DNA from 3 places in the Streptosporangium sp. NPDC020072 genome. Region 2 is predicted to be linked to each of the others. Evidence: predicted binding sites of a transcription regulator. Region 2 holds the regulator's gene; each other region holds the start of a gene.
What was found. Region 2 encodes HrcA, which represses chaperone genes, less so after heat shock. Its sites were predicted from a motif close to TTGGCACTCTCNNNNNGAGAGTGCCAA; they were not measured.
Positions count from the first base shown of each region.

Region 1: ABZ470_RS40990 (FmdB family zinc ribbon protein) is a predicted target of HrcA. The motif match lies at 1,854-1,880, and genes of this name have one in related genera.
Region 3: ABZ470_RS06860 (DNA starvation/stationary phase protection protein) is a predicted target of HrcA. The motif match lies at 1,467-1,493, and genes of this name have one in related genera.

Region 1 is NZ_JBEYAB010000028.1:31,556-34,824, reverse strand. It holds gene ABZ470_RS41000 (5-formyltetrahydrofolate cyclo-ligase) at 1-222, shown strand, start outside; gene ABZ470_RS40995 (potassium/proton antiporter) at 283-1,788, shown strand; gene ABZ470_RS40990 (FmdB family zinc ribbon protein) at 1,908-2,219, shown strand; gene ABZ470_RS40985 (MDR family MFS transporter) at 2,231-3,269, opposite strand, start outside.
Region 2 is NZ_JBEYAB010000003.1:404,535-407,803, reverse strand. It holds gene ABZ470_RS08310 (hypothetical protein) at 1-569, opposite strand, end outside; gene hrcA (heat-inducible transcriptional repressor HrcA) at 765-1,778, shown strand; gene dnaJ (molecular chaperone DnaJ) at 1,791-2,933, shown strand; gene ABZ470_RS08295 (16S rRNA (uracil(1498)-N(3))-methyltransferase) at 2,967-3,269, shown strand, end outside.
Region 3 is NZ_JBEYAB010000003.1:114,907-118,175, forward strand. It holds gene ABZ470_RS06855 (NAD(P)H-binding protein) at 1-806, shown strand, start outside; gene ABZ470_RS06860 (DNA starvation/stationary phase protection protein) at 921-1,388, opposite strand; gene ABZ470_RS06865 (MerR family transcriptional regulator) at 1,503-2,123, shown strand; gene ABZ470_RS06870 (VIT domain-containing protein) at 2,120-3,269, shown strand, end outside.

The sequences.
Region 1 (3,269 bases), on a different contig from region 2:
CTGGTGATCGTGCCCGCCCTGGCGGTAGACCGCTCCACCGGGGTGCGGCTCGGCCGCGGTGGTGGCTCCTATGACAGGGCCCTGGCCAGGGTCGGCCCGAATGTGCCCACGGTCGCCCTGCTCTACGCGAATGAGCTGCGGGAAGACGTCCCCGGAGAACCGCACGACATACCGGTTCGTTACGTCGCGCAACCAAATGGAATCACCCGAATTGTCCCTTGATGTGCCTAACGACTCTGTCCAATACGACACAATGGTCCCTGGAATCAGAGAGGGGACCGGATGGGGTTGGATGTCTGGCTGCTTCTCGGTGCGGGTGTCGTCATCGCGGCGATCGTCGCGGTACGGGTCGCCCACCGCAGCGGACTTCCCAGTCTCCTGATCTTCCTGGCCTTCGGTCTGCTCATCGGTGAGTCCGGCCTCGGGCTCCAGTTCGAGAACCCGGTGCTCGCCCAGCAGATGGGCCTGATCGCCCTGGCGGTGATCCTCGCCGAAGGTGGCCTGACCACCAACTGGAACCACGTACGGCGCTCCATTCCCACCGCGCTCGTGCTCGCGACCGTCGGGGTCGGGGTGAGCATCGCCACCGTCGCCGCCGCGGTGCACACCCTGCTCGACATGGACTGGCGGACCTCTCTGCTGCTCGGCGCGGTCCTCGCCTCGACCGACGCCGCGGCGGTGTTCTCCGTACTGCGCCGCCTGCCCCTGCCCTCCCGGCTGGCGGGCATCCTCGAAGCCGAGTCCGGGTTCAACGACGCGCCGACCGTCATCGCGGTCATGCTGCTGAGCGCCGCCGCCTCCCCCAGCCTGGGAGAGGCACTGCTGATGGTCGTCGTCGAACTGGCCGTCGGAGCGGTCGTCGGCCTGGCGGTCGGGCCGCTCGGCGTCTACGCGCTGCGCCGTATCGCGCTGCCGATCTCCGGCCTGTACCCGATCGCGGTGCTCGCGCTGGCGTTCGTCGCCTACGCGGGCGCCGTACTCCTGCACGGCAGCGGTTTCCTCGCGGTCTACCTGGCCACCCTGGTCATGGGCAACTCCCGGATGCCCCACCGCGCCTCGTCGAGGGGCTTCGCCGAGGGCGTCGCCTGGCTGGCCCAGATCGGCCTGTTCGTCATGCTCGGCATGCTGGCCAGCCCTTCCGAGATGCCGTCGGCGATCATTCCGGGCCTGGTCGCCGGACTGATCCTGGTCGCCGTTGCCAGGCCGCTCTCGATCGTTGTCTCCGCCCTGATCGTCAGGAGCGCGCGGATCGACCGGCTCAACTGGCGGGAGCAGGCCTTCCTGTCCTGGGCGGGACTGCGCGGCGCGGTGCCCATCGTGCTGGCGACCATCCCCTGGGCGGCCAACTCGGTGCACAACGGCGTCGCGAAACTCGTGTTCAACGAGGTCTTCGTGATCGTCGTCGTCTACACGCTGCTGCAGGGGCCGACGCTGCCCTTCGTCGCCAAGGCCCTCGGCCTGTCGACACCGGACGAGGCACGTGACCTTGAGGTCGAGTCCGCTCCCCTTGAGGAACTCAACGCCGACCTGCTGCAGGTCAAGGTGCCGCCGACCTCCAAGCTCCACGGCGTCGAGGTCTTCGAGCTACGGTTGCCGACCGACGCCCAGGTCACCCTGATCGTCAGGGACGGCAGGACGTTCGTTCCCTCGGACTCGACGAGGATCAGGATCGACGACCAACTCCTGATCGTGACGACCGCGGCCTGCAGGGAAACGGTCGAGCGCAGGATGAAGGCGATCAGCCGCCGGGGCAAGCTGGCGGGCTGGTTCGGCGAGCGGGGCAGCTGATCCATTCATTCCCACCCGGAATGCGACAGATCCGACTCGCGTTTATGCTTGTCGGCTGCCTATCATTAGCAGTCGCGTCAGTAGAGTGCCAGACGGCGCGGATCGAAGGAGGAGGAACGGTGCCCACCTACCAGTACGCCTGCAGCGCATGCGGCAACGAGTTCGACATCGTCCAGAAGTTCTCAGACGACGCGCTCACCGAGTGCCCGTCCTGTGCCGGTGAGCTGCGCAAGGTGTTCTCCGCGGTCGGCATCGTGTTCAAGGGCTCCGGCTTCTACCGGACCGACAGCAGGTCCTCCTCTACCAGCACGGTGAGCTCGTCCTCGACGTCCGCCTCCTCCGGCTCGTCCGGAGAGTCGAAGTCAAGCGAGTCCAAGCCGAGCGAGTCCAAGCCCGCCGCCGCCGGCACCCCGGCTCCCGCGGCCTCCTAGCGCGGCACCCGTCACGCTCCGGCGGCTCCTCGGGGGCGGTCGGAGGCCGAGCCGAGCATCTCGTGGGGCAGCCTGTCCAGCAGCTCACGAAGCCCTGGATGCCGCGCGGGGTCCCAGTCGTCGATCATCCGCCGCAGCCCCTCGCGGGCCTCGGCGACAAGTGCCCCGGCCACCCGTTCACCGGCCGGGGTCAGTTCAAGGCGCCCGCCGCCGTCGGTACGGCGGGCCAGCCCTCGCGTGACGAGCAGATCCGCGTACGGCCTGCCCCTCTCGACCGTGACCCCCGCCCGTTCGGCGAGTTCCACGCTTTTCTGACCGCCCCCGGTGCCCAATCTGGCGATCAGCCACACCGAACCCGGCGGCAGGTCGAGACCGGCCGTCTCCCCGAGACGGCGGTAGTAGTCCCGGCGCATGTCCGCGTCGGCCAGTCGCCACAGCCCGCGTTCCACCTCGCGCAACGAGGAACGCTGCGCGGACACCGCGCCATAGCACTCCCCCAGGTCCGCGGGCCTGGTGGTCTCGCGCAACGGCACCTCGGGCAGCAGCCAGGCCGCTGCGAAGGCCACCAGCGCGACGGGCGCGGTGTACAGGAACACCCCGGCGATCGCGTCCGAGTAGGCCGCCAGGAACGCCGCCATGGCCCCGGGCTCCAACCTCCTGACGGCCGTCGGATCCGACTGGACCGCCGTGGCGACCCCCGGCGGGAGCCGTACGGTCCGCGACAGCCGTACGAGGTCGTCGGTCAGCCGTGAGGCGAAGACCGTGCCCGCGACGGCGACGCCGAAGGAACCGCCGATGGAGCGGAAGAAGGTGACCCCCGAGGTGGCCACCCCCAGGTCCTCGAAACCGACGGCGTTCTGCACCACGATCACCAGCACCTGCATCACCAGGCCGATGCCGACGCCCAGTACGAGCAGGTAGACGCTCAGTTCGAGGACCGGGATGTCCACCCGGACCCGGGAGAGCAGGCAGAGCCCGAGCGTGGTGACCGCGCCACCCGCGATCGGGAAGACCTTGTACCTCCCGGTCCGGGTGATGATCTGACCGCTG
Region 2 (3,269 bases):
ACCGAGTCGGCCACGATCTCCTTGCCCACGCCGAACTTGGCGTCGACCCCGCCCGAGGTGGTGCAGGTGATCGGGTAGTCGCCCGCCTTGTCCACCCCGATCCGCAGGGCGAGCTCCCACAGCTGCCCGTCGGCGGTGACGGTCTGCTGGAAGCTCGGCCGCTGGAGCTTGACGGTTCCCGGGGCGCCCTCGATCTGGCACTCGAAGTTCGTGCCCTTGGCCGCGGCGACGTAGATGGCGGGCTTGTTCGCCGGGTCGATGCTGACGGTCGTCTTCTGGTCGGGGCCGAAGGAGGAGGTCGGGGCGGCTTCGGTGACCGCGTTGAAGAGACCGCCCGCGAAACCGACGAAGCCAATGATCACGCTCAGCACGAAGAGCAGCCACACGCCGACGATCCAGCCGACGCTGGGCTTCACCTTCGGCGGCGGGCCCTGGGGGGCGCCGTATCCCGGGGGCGGGTAGCCGAAGGAGGGGCCGCCCTGCTGGTACTGCTGTTGCTGCTGGTGGGGCTGGCCGTACGGCTGCTGGGGGGTGCCGTAACCCGAAGGGGATCCGAAATCATTGGACATATACCTAATTGTGGCCCTTACCACTTGGATAGCGATAGCAGCTGACTTGACAATGGCTTGCTCCAGGACCCGCTCCCGCCCATCCTGGTGCCGTGTTATCGCACCCCCCGGGCTGGAGCCGTACACTTGGCACTCGGGAACACCGAGTGCCAGACCTGGCGTTTCCCGTCCGAGCGCAGGTAGGAGGTGAGCACGTTGGTTGACGACCGCAAGCTGGCGGTCCTACGCGCCATCGTCGAGGACTACGTGTCCACCAATGAGCCGGTCGGCTCGAAGGCTCTCGCGGAGCGTCACAACCTGGGTGTGTCCCCCGCGACCATCCGCAACGACATGGCGGTGCTGGAGGAGCAGGGCTACATCGCCCAGCCCCACACCAGCGCGGGCCGGGTGCCGACGGACAAGGGCTACCGGCTGTTCGTCGACCGCCTCTCCCAGGTGAAGCCGCTGTCCGGCGCGGAGAGGAGGGCCATCGAGAGCTTCCTCGCGGGCGCCGTCGACCTCGACGACGTCGTGATGCGCACGGTACGGCTGCTGGCCCAGCTGACCCGTCAGGTCGCCGTGGTCCAGTACCCCACGATCTCCAACTCCAAGGTCCGCCACGTCGAGCTGGTCCCGCTGAACGAGCACCGCCTGATGTTCGTGCTCATCACCAACACCGGGCGGGTCGAGCAGCGCGTGGTGGAGCTGCAGGAGGTCATCGACGACAACCGCGTGGCGCACCTGCGCGCGGTGCTCAACGCCTGCCTGGACGGCTGCGGGCTGGCCAGTGTTCCCGACATGGTCGCCGACCTGCCAGAACGGCTGCCCGCCGAGGACAGGCCCGTCGCGGCCACCATCCTTTCGGTCCTGCTTGAGTCCCTTGTGGACCGGCATGATGAGAAGATCGTTTTCGCCGGGGCCGCCAATCTCGCGGGGGCCGACTTCACCGTCGGGCTCCGCGACGTGCTGGAGGCCCTGGAGGAGCAGGTGGTGCTCATGCGCCTGCTCGGTGAGACCTCGGACCTGTCGGCGCTGACGGTGCGCATCGGCTCGGAGAACCCCTACACGGGTCTCCAGGGCACATCCATCGTCGCCGCCGGATACGGTTCGGGTGGCAAGCAACTGGCCCGGCTCGGTGTGCTGGGTCCGACACGTATGGACTACCCGGTCACGATGGGCGCGGTGCGCGCGGTGGCACGCTACGTCAGCCAGATCCTGGCTGCATCCTAAGAGGTCAACTAAGTGGCTACTAAGAGTGACTACTACGGCACCCTGGGGGTGCGGCGCGACGCCAGCGCGGAGGAGATCAAGAAGGCCTACCGCCGCCTGGCCAGGGAGCTGCATCCCGATGTGAACCCCGACCCTGAGACCCAGGAGCGGTTCAAGGACATCACCCAGGCCTACGAGGTGCTGTCCGACCCCAACAAGCGTCAGATGTACGACATGGGCGCCGACCCGTTCTCCTCGGGCGGCGCGGGCGCCGGAGGCTTCGGCGCCGGCTTCCCCTTCAGCGACATCATGGACGCCTTCTTCGGCGCGGCGGGCGGCGGCGCGGGGCGCGGTCCCCGCTCGCGGGCCCGCAGGGGCCGCAACGCCACCATCAGGGTCGAGCTCGACCTGCGGGAGGCGGCCTTCGGCACGACCCGCGAGCTGGTGGTCGACACCGCGATCCTGTGCGAGGTCTGCACCGGCTCCGGTGCGGCGGCGGGCACCCACCCCGACACCTGTGACGTCTGCCACGGGCGCGGCGAGGTCTCCCAGGTCACCCGGTCCTTCCTCGGCCAGGTCATGACCTCCCGTCCCTGCCCGCAGTGCGGCGGGTTCGGTTCGATCATCCGCAACCCCTGCCAGGAGTGCTCCGGCGACGGCCGGGTCCGCACCCGGCGGACCATCAAGGTCCGCATCCCCGCGGGCGTCGAGGACGGCACCCACATCCAGCTCGCCGGCGAGGGCGAGATCGGTCCCGGCGGCGGCCCGCCCGGTGACCTGTTCCTGGAGATCGTCGAGCGCCCCCACGAGACGTTCGAGCGCCGCGGCGACGACCTGCACTGCACCGTGCAGATCCCGATGACCGCCGCCGCGCTCGGCACGATCCTGACGCTGGAGACACTCGACGGCGCCGAGGAGCTGGACGTCCGCCCCGGCACCCAGTCCGGGCAGACCATCCCGCTGTACGGCAAGGGCATCCAGCGCCTCAACGAGACCGGCAGGGGAGACCTGCTGATCCACGTCAACGTCGAGACTCCCGCCCGTCTCGACCAGGCTCAGGAGGAGCTCCTGCGCGAGCTGGCCAGGCTCCGCGGCGAGGAACGCCCGCCCGGCAAGTTCGCCCCCGGCCAGCAGGGCTTCTTCTCCCGCCTGCGGGACGCCTTCAATGGCCGCTGATCCAGCGGGCGCCCGCGGGGCCTGTGAGGGCCGATGACGGTTCCGGTCTTCCTGGCGGAGCCGGGTGACCTGGCCCGGCGGGAGTTCGTCTTCGGCGGCCCCGAGGGCCGCCACGCGGCTGCCGTACGGCGGCTGCGGACGGGGGAGCGGCTCGACCTCACCGACGGCGCGGGGGCGGTCGCCGAGTGCGTCGTGCTCGACGCGGGCAAGGACTCGCTCCGGGTGGAGGTGCTGCGCCGCTACGAGGTCGTGCCGCCGCGCCCCCGCCTGGTCGTCGTGCAGGGCCTGCCCAAGGGCGACAGGGGAGAGCTGGCCGTCGAGATGATGACCGAGGCC
Region 3 (3,269 bases), 290 kb from region 2:
TCGGCGGCCGTCTCCTCACCCTGCTCGCCGAGGGCGGCCACCGGGTGCGCGGCTCGGCCAGGGACACCTCCGCACTGCGGCTGCCCGAGGGCGCCGAGCCCGCCGAGCTGGACGTCACCGACCCGCGCGGCGCCGAGCAGGCCCTGCGGGGCGTCGAGACGATGTTCCTCTACCCCACCAGAGGCGAGACCGGCGCCTTCCTGAGGATCGCCGCCGAGGCGGGAGTGCGGCACGTCGTGCTGCTGTCCTCCCCCGCCGCCTACGAGGCCGGGGAGTACGACCGGCCCATCGGCCTCGTCCACCGGGCGGCCGAGCGGGCGCTGGAGGAGTCCGGCCTGCGGCACACCGTGCTGTATCCGAGCTGGCTGGCCACCAACGCCCGCCGAGACTGGGCCGGGGAGATCCGCGCCACCGGGCGGGTCGGCATCGCCCATCCCGACGCGCAGGTCAACCCCGTCCACATCGACGACGTCGCCGAGGTGGCCGCGCGCCTGCTCACCGAGGAGACGCACCGGAGCCGGAGGCAGGTGCTCACCGGCCCCCGGTCGATGCGCCTGCGTGAGGTCGTCGCGGCCCTCGGCGAGGCCGTCGGCGCGCCCGTCGAGGTGGAGGAGCTGACCGTGGAGCAGGCGCTCGGACGGCGCGACCCCCGGATGCCCGAGCCGGTCCTGCGGACGCTCCTTGAGGTGACCGCCTCGGCCGTCGGCGTTCCCGCGCCCGTCACCAACACCGTCGAACGGATCACCGGCCACCCCGCCCGCGAGTTCGCCGAGTGGGCGAGCGCGAACCGTGCCGACTTCCGATGACGCGGGGGCGCCCCGGCCACGACGGTCCGGAGCGCCCCCGAGCGGATACGGCACCTGTTCTGTGGATCCTCACGTCCACCGCGGCCGCCCAGGCGGCGACCCACGGAACAGGTCCTAGCGCTGGGCCTCGATCATCCAGTGCTGTTCCTCCAGTTTCTGGGTGATCTCGATGAAGATGTCCTGGGTCACCGGATCGGCCTTCTCGGTCGCCTCGACGCGCTCACGCATCCTGCGGATGATCGATCCGAGGATGTCCGTCATCGCGGCGACGACCTTGCCGTCGTTGATGTAACCGGCCTCCAGTTCCGGCAGCTCGCTGGTCTTGGCGAGCGTCGAGGCGCGCCCGTCGGGGTTGCCCCCGAGAGCGACCGCCCGTTCGGCGACGGTGTCGGCGTACTCCCTGGCCGAGGCGACGATCTCGTCGAGCTGCAGGTGCAGCGAGCGGAAATGGTGGCCGATCACGTTCCAGTGGGCCTGCTTGCCCAGCAGCGACAGCTCCAGAAGATCCACGAGCGCGCCCTGGAGCGCGGTGATGACGACCTTCTTGTCCTCGCCCTTGAGCGAACTGGTGATCGCGGACATGTGGTGTCCTCCCCCTGCTTGCAGGATCGGTTTCCGTTTTGTACGGAAACGTCCCTACCCATCAATATGGCCCTTATGTTGACACTGTCATTGTGACAGTGTCACTATCGTCATATGGAATGGACCATCGGTGAGCTGGCGGAGCGGGCCTCCGCCGCGTTGTCCCCGACCGCCCAGCTCAACGGGCGGGTCAGGGACGTGCCCAACGAACGCCTCATCCGGTGGTACGCCACGATCGGCCTGCTCGACCCGCCCGCGTCCCGCCGGGGCCGCGTGGCCCTGTACGGCAGGCGTCACCTGCTCCAGCTCGTCGCCGTCAAACGCCGCCAGGCCGAGGGGCTGACCATCGCCGAGATCCAGGCCGAGCTGGCCGGGGCGAGCGACCAGACCCTTGAGGCCGTCGCCGACCTCCCCTCGCCGGCCTCTCCGAGCTCGCCGGGCCCTCCTGCGGGCCCTGCGGGCGGCGGAGGCGCGCGCCCGAGGTTCTGGGCCGAACCACCCAGGACATCCGCCCCCCGGCCGCGGGCGCGGCCCGTCCCCGCCCAGGTCAACGGCGTACGGCTGGCCGCCGGGGTGACGCTGCTGCTCGACGGCGGACATCCCCTCTCCCCCGGCGCGCTCGCCGACATCGGCGCCGCCGCGGAGACGCTCCTGGCGGTGCTGCGCGAGCACGGCCTTGTCCCCGGCATCCCCGGCAAACCCGACAACCCCGATCACGGAGGGAACCAACCATGATCACCGAGATCACGGCGCTACGCCCCGAGGAGTGCGAGCCGGTCCCCGGCGCCGGTCTCGGGGCCCTCGTCACCGACCGGGGCAATCTGCCGCTGGAGAGCGTCGAGGTGACCGCGGGCGTCTGCGGCCTCGCCGCGGGGGTCGAGGTCGTCCAGACCTTCCGCAACCCGCACGAGGTGGCGCTTGAGGCGACCTATGTCTTCCCGCTGCCCGACCGCGCCGCCGTCACCTCCTTCACGATGGAGGCCGACGGCCGGGTCGTCGAGGGCGTCCTGAAGGAGCGCGGCCAGGCCAGGGCCGACTACGACCAGGCCGTCGCCGAGGGCAGGCGGGCCGCGATCGCCGAGGAGGACCGGCCCGACGTCTTCACCATCAGGGTCGGCAACATCGTGCCCGGCGAGCGGGTCACCGTACGCCTCGGGCTCGACCAGCCGCTCCCCTACGAGGACGGCGCGGCGACCTTCCGCTTCCCGCTGGTCGTCGCTCCCCGTTACGTCCCCGGCGCCCCGCTGGACGGTGAACGGGCGGGTGACGGCTGGGCGTGCGACACCGACGCGGTGCCCGACGCCTCCCGGATCACACCCCCGGTGCTGCTGCCCGGATTCCCCGACCCGGTCCGCCTGTCGCTGGCCGTCTCCATCGACCCCGCCGGTCTCGACCTGCGCGAGATCCGCTCCAGCCTGCACGTGGTCCAGGAGGAGGGGAACACCGTACGGCTGCGCCCCGGCGAGCGTCTCGACCGCGACTTCGTCCTGCGCCTGGCCTTCGACGCCTCGACCTCGCTGGCCCTGGTCCCCGACCCCGGGAAAGACCCCGAGGACGGTTCCGGGGAGGGCACGTTCACCCTGACCGTCGTGCCGGGCCCGGCCCAGGTCACGGACAGGGCGAAGGACGTCGTGCTGGTGCTGGACCGCTCGGGCAGCATGACCGGCTGGAAGATGGTCGCGGCCCGGCGCGCGGCGGCCCGCATCGTCGACACGCTCACCACCGGTGACCGGTTCGCGGTGCTGTCCTTCGACACCGTCGTCGAGGGTCCCGAGGGACTCGGCGAGGGATTGTCCGAGGCGAGCGACCGCAACCGCTACCGCGCGGTCGAGCACCTGGCGCGTCTTGAGGCGCGGGGCGGCACCGAGATGCTGGCCCCCC